Regions from separate parts of the Staphylococcus saprophyticus subsp. saprophyticus ATCC 15305 genome, predicted to be linked through region 1. Evidence: riboswitches for the same ligand, from Rfam matches in the RefSeq annotation. Region 1 holds a riboswitch; the other holds the start of a gene.
The links. Region 1 has a riboswitch for FMN ahead of ribD (bifunctional diaminohydroxyphosphoribosylaminopyrimidine deaminase/5-amino-6-(5-phosphoribosylamino)uracil reductase RibD). Riboswitches for the same ligand answer to the same signal wherever they lie in the genome.
Positions count from the first base shown of each region.

Region 2: another riboswitch for FMN. It lies ahead of SSP_RS06425 (ECF transporter S component); the one in region 1 lies ahead of ribD (bifunctional diaminohydroxyphosphoribosylaminopyrimidine deaminase/5-amino-6-(5-phosphoribosylamino)uracil reductase RibD).

Region 1 covers NC_007350.1:1,024,327-1,027,547, forward strand. Annotated here, with positions in the region: gene SSP_RS05105 (FAD/NAD(P)-binding protein) at 1-1,116, shown strand, start outside; FMN riboswitch at 1,364-1,497, shown strand; gene ribD (bifunctional diaminohydroxyphosphoribosylaminopyrimidine deaminase/5-amino-6-(5-phosphoribosylamino)uracil reductase RibD) at 1,658-2,701, shown strand; gene ribE (riboflavin synthase) at 2,708-3,221, shown strand, end outside.
Region 2 covers NC_007350.1:1,303,320-1,306,540, reverse strand. Annotated here, with positions in the region: gene SSP_RS06435 (helix-turn-helix domain-containing protein) at 1-718, opposite strand, end outside; gene SSP_RS06430 (ferredoxin) at 828-1,076, shown strand; gene SSP_RS06425 (ECF transporter S component) at 1,232-1,777, opposite strand; FMN riboswitch at 1,845-1,980, opposite strand; gene SSP_RS06420 (ATP-binding protein) at 2,205-3,221, opposite strand, start outside.

The DNA of each region.
Region 1 (3,221 bases):
GAAGTTTCTGAAGTCTTTATTGACTCAGATATAGGTCAAACAGATATACAATATAATGTTTGTACTGCAAATAATATAGAAAATCGAAAGCAGTATGATGTAGTATTCTTAGCTATAGGCACGTTGTCTTATCATGATCCATACAAATTGAAAGGCACGAAAGGATATATACAAACACCGTATCCTACATATAATACGTTAGATAATGTTAAAGATACAGATAGAATTTCTATTATTGGTACTGGACTAGCAAGTCTTGATGTGATTCGCTATGTAACAGCGCATCATCCTAATTTACCAATTATGGTTACAAGTCGTAAGGGTCACTTACCGAGTGTTAGAGGTGAGATGCCTGATATTGAATTTAAATATTTAACTCCTGAAAATTTTAATGAAATTAAAGAGAAACATTTTGGAAATGTGCCATTAGATGAGGCAATGCGGTTATTTATGAAAGACTGTGCACATTATGAAATTCCGGTAGAAACACTTGTGCATCGAAGAACAAATGATCCGATTATAGATTTAACTTACGATTTAGAACATGCAGAGGAGTTAGGTAAATTCCAAAGTATACTTGAGCTTGCCAAAGAAAATTTAAATTGGATATGGAATAGTTTGAGTCGTACTGACCAAAAACATTTTTTATCAAATTATCATGGTATTTTAAAAGAAAATTCTAATCCAATGCCTCCACAGACTGCACAATTACTCATTGAACACATTAATAATGGCTTAATTAAAATTGAGAAGGGCTTAGAATCTGTTAAACATAGTCAACATAGATTTCAATTAGAATTTCAAGACGGTTCGGTAGAAAATAGTGATGTAGTCATTAATGCGACAGGTTCGAAAACACAACTTTCAGATCTTGATAGTGATGATCAACTTGTGTTGAATTTAGAAAATAGACAAGTAGTACAAGCGCATCCACTTGGTGGTATACAAATTGTAGCTGAAACAAATCAAATTATAAGTCCAAGGTATGGCACGCTTAAAAATATGTATGCATTAGGTCAGTTAACAAATGGTATTAATCAATCGAGAAATGGCGTCATGATGATTGTAAGGCAAGCGGTAAGTGTAATAAATCATTTATTTGAATCAAATAAATGATTTAAAGTATCACTAATGGTTTGTTGCTTTAAACATCTGTGAGCGTTTAACGTATTATTTAATAAATGGGATTAGACGCTTTAAATAGTTCGTTTTTTGACTCATTTCTCCATGTAATTGTATTAATTATCAGAAAAATAAAGCCGACTTAGGCAATAAGAATTGTCATTTCTCAAAAAATGTAGTACGATGATTTTGTAACTAAGTTTCAGTTACATGACTCAATCATCAATTAACAATTTCATAGATATTCTTTCGGGGCAGGGTGAAATTCCCAACCGGCAGTAAATTAAGCCTGCGACCTGCATTTATGTGTATAAATGTGGCTGATCTAGTGAGATTCTAGAGCCGACAGTAAAGTCTGGATGGGAGAAAGAATGAAGTATAACAAAACAACACTTTTTAAGTGTTTATTTGGCATACCATAAATTTAAAATTTATGTATAAGTGTGTCTAATTTTTGCTAATAATGTTATATCAATAGATCCCACACCTGAAATGTTCATTTCAGGTGTTTTTTTTATTATTTAGAGGTGATGAGATGAGTCAATATTTAAACTATGCTATACAACTTGCACAAATGGTTGAGGGACAAACAGGTTTAAACCCTCCAGTTGGTGCAGTAGTAGTGAATCGAGGACGTATCGTAGGTATAGGTGCACACTTAAAAAAAGGTGACAAACATGCAGAAGTGCAGGCGCTAGATATGGCAAAAGACAATGCGAAAGGTGGAACCATTTATATTTCATTAGAACCCTGTACACACTTTGGTTCTACACCACCTTGCGTCAATAAAATTATTGAGGCAGGCATTAATCGTGTTGTTTATGCAGTTAAAGATACTACATTACCTTCCAATGGTGACAGTATTTTACAAGAAGCAGGGATAGATGTTGAATTTCGACATCAACCTGATGCTGAAAACTTATATAAAGATTTCTTTATTACAAAACGACAATCTGTACCAATGGTAACAGTAAAGGTTTCTTGTAGTTTAGATGGCAAACAAGCGACAGATACTGGTGAAAGTAAATGGATTACCAATAAACTTGTGAAAAAAGATGTTTTTAAATTAAGACATCATCACGATGCGGTACTAACTGGTAGTGGCACGTTAAATGCAGATAATCCACAATATACGACTCGAATTGAAGAGGGTAAAAACCCAATTAAAGTGATACTAGCCCAAAACGGTAACATAGATTTTAATTTAGACATTTTTAAAAATACGAATACGCCGATTTGGATTTATACACAAAATGAAGCTTTAGTAACGGACATTGAACATGTTGAAATTATTCAACTTACAAATTGTTCAGTAGAAAATATTATGAAAAATTTATATGAAAAAGGTATAGGCAGATTGTTAGTAGAAGCAGGTCCCACAGTTACTTCTGAATTTCTTCAATCCAATTATACAAATAAACTAATTATATATTATGCCCCGAAAATAATTGGTGGTTCAGGCAAATATCAATTTTTCCATACGGATAAAATCATCGATTTGTCAGAAGTCCCACAGTTTGAAATTGTTGATTCACAAATGCTTGAGCAAAATCTTAAATTAGAATTACGAAAGAAGTGATTAAACATGTTTACTGGAATTGTTGAAGAAATAGGTACAATTAAAAAAATATCAACACAACAGTCTGTAGTTAACTTGAAAATTGAATGTCAAACGATTTTAACTGACATGCATATTGGTGATTCAATCAGTGTTAACGGAGCATGTTTAACAGTAATAGAATTTGATAATCACACTTTTTCAGTACAAGTTATAAAAGGTACAGAAAATAAAACGTATTTAAATCAATTAAGTCAATCTTCTGAAGTGAATTTAGAAAGAGCAATGAGTGGTCAAGGTCGATTTGGTGGACATTTTGTACTTGGTCATGTAGATGAAGTAGCGAAAATTAAACGCATTCAGTCATCGGATAATTCTAAAATTGTAACAATACAACCGTCAACGTCATTGATAAAACAAATGGTTAGTCAAGGTTCAATTACAGTTGATGGTGTGAGTTTAACGATATTTCAATTAAAGCAATCAGATTTCGATATACATCTCATTCCTGAGACAAGAAAATCAACGATATTAAATCAAA
Region 2 (3,221 bases), 280 kb from region 1:
CTAATTTATCAAAATGCATGCCTTGTTTTATACCTTCATAAGTTAATGTTGTCTTATGTAATAAAGCAGGTAATATAATAAGCTGATTTAATAAAGGATATTGTGAATCATCTTCTATTTCATACATTAAAGTAACTAAATCTCTTATTTCCAATTCATATAAGTGTTCTTGAGATACAGATTCAATTAAACTTACTTGTTGTCTAGTGTACATGCTTTCTTCAAAACCTTGTAAATAGTAATGGAGATAAACATGATTGTTTTTTTCTGATAACGTATGAAATAAGTTTGTAAGTTCTTCGATGAATTGAGATTTTAAATCTTCATCTGTTATTTTTTTATATAGTTGTTTAACTTGTTTTTGCACAGTACGATGTTGTGTGATCGGTACAAATTCATAAATAGCATGGCCAGTATTCGAAAGTGTCTGAGTTAACAATTGAATTGCATTAAACGTGTTCACAAGACTGTCGTATGTGTGTCGAGGATGATTAATGATACTTTGATATTGCGCTGTTTCAATGTTAAAATTATTAGAATATCGCTCAAACGACGGATATTTTAAATTAGGTAAGCTATGATACAATGACAATAGTTGTTGACTACAGGCGTCAAAAAAGGTTTGATGAGACTTTTTCCCTGTGATAATATTAAATATACTTTTTTCGGTTTTGTAATTATGTGCATTTGTGTATGCAAAATGAATTATATTATACATAGACGCTCCCTCATCTTATAAATCGAAAACATTTGAAAAAACGATAAACTGTGATTACAATAATATTTGTGTAATTATTGTAGCATTTTTGTCAAAGGAGGCGAAGAAATTGGCTAAATATACAATTGTAGATATGGATACATGCATTGCATGTGGTGCTTGTGGTGCCGCTGCCCCTGATATTTATGACTATGATGACGAAGGTATTGCATATGTTATTCTAGATGATAATCAAGGTACTGCGGAAGTGCCAGAAGAACTATATGAAGATATGGAAGATGCATTAGATGGTTGTCCTACGGATTCAATTAAAATTGAAGAGGAATCATTTGATGGCGATGCATTAAAATTTGAATAATGCTATTATTGCAAAATAGTATTTATATACAACCATGTTAGTAACGTCATCACTGTGACATTTGCTAACTTTTTATTTTTTTAAAGCGATAGATAAAACGAGCCGTGATATTAATATATCATGGCTCGTTTTGTCTATGTTTCTTTTATTTAATTTTATTTAGGTAAGACATTTTTTAGTCTGTTGTATAACAAAATAAATATGATAGAGATGACAATACCTTTAATGATGTTAAAGGGAATCACACCAGATACGATGACGATTTTTACATTTTCAACAACGTCAGATAGATTCATAATCATGCCATACAGTGGGAGTAAAACGAAATAGTTCAGTATACTTAATACAATTGTCATAACTACTGTCGCAATACTTAGTCCAACAATTTGTGACTTAATTTTATCTTTATATTTCGTTACAAAATAAGCTGTTAATAAAAAGCTAGATGCTGCTAAAAAATTTGCAACTGGTCCAACTGGATCACCTATGTTAAATAAAAAGTTGAGTAAATTTTTTATGAATTCTACAATAAGACCTGCTACAGGCCCTAAAATAAATGTTGCTAATAATGCGGGAACATCACCAAAATCTAACGTTAAATAAGGTGGCAAAAATGGTATTGGAAATTTTATAAACATTAAAATGAAAGCCACCGCACTCAACATACTTATGGTAATGAGTCTTTTTGTTTGTTGATGCATATTTAATTGTCTCCTTCCATTCATCTTACATAGAATAGGAGGAATAAATTGCACAACAAATCATGTCCTCCATCTTCTCCCATCCAGACTTTACTGTCGGCTCTAGATTTTCACTAGATCAGCCATTTTATTATATATAATAAAATGGGTCGCAGGCTTTATTTACTGCCGGTTGGGAATTGCACCCTACCCCGAAGATGAATTTCTTAAATTTTATAAATTTATCATAGCTTATTAGTCAGATAAAAACAATAGAATTGCTTAAAATAACTCATTGCCGAGCCATTGTGTGTATTGCGCATGGGATAAAATGATTAAAAATTAAATTAAATTAAATTCAAGATACCAACGAAAATAATCCGCCACAAGCCATAGTAGTACCATGCTTGTGACGGATTTGTAATAGATTAGAATTATTAAAGATAAATTAGTTTGTTTTAGGTTTTGGTAGAGTGATGATAAATGTAGTCCCTTTACCAAGTGTACTTTTAACATCTATAGTACCACCATGCTCGTGTATAATCATGCGACATATGAACAACCCTAATCCTGTTCCTTGTTTACCTCTTTTACGAGCAGTGTCTACTTTATAGAATCTATCAAATACTTGTTGTAAATGTTCAGGTGCTATGCCTGATCCAGTGTCACTAATATAAAGGATGTTTTCAGTTTGCGTTTCTCCAAACTCAATCTTTATTTCGTCACCTGGTTCAGTATATCTTGAAGCATTGTCTATAAGATTGGTTAATACTTGTTCAATTCTATCAGAATCATAATACCACATCTGATTGTGAGTATTTGGACTTAAATTCATATTTAAACCTAAATCTTTAGCATGTTTTTGATACTTTTGTTGCACCTTATCAAGCAAATGATCAATGGGTTGAACAACTTTTTTTACAGTTAATCCTTCTGCGTCCATACGAGCAACATTTAATAACTCATTCACTAATCTGTTCAAGCGTTTTGTTTCATCTAACACAATTGATAGTGACTCATGAATTTCTGCAGGTTCGGTGACGATACCATCAACGATGGATTCTGTATACCCTTGCAGTAAAGATATAGGCGTGCGTAATTCATGTGATACATTTGCAATAAAGTCTTTTTTCATTTGGTCCATATTATGTTCATTAGTCATATCACGAATGATAGCTACAATACCACTGCGACCATCAGGTTGAATTTGTTCGATATAGCTTGTAATAATTACAAAATAGCGCGTGTTAATTTCATAAACTTCAAATTGCGTTTTTTTATTTTTAAATGTAAGTTCATTTTGTTCATCAAGTTTTTCTAAAGCAAAATCATCTAACATTTGCAATGTAGTATTAGCCATTTTGTTTGAAATGATAATTTCTTTTTTATCATTAAAACCTAATACGCCTTCTACCATTGAATTGATTAGACTATCGCGGATATTTTTAGATGAAGATAATGCGTC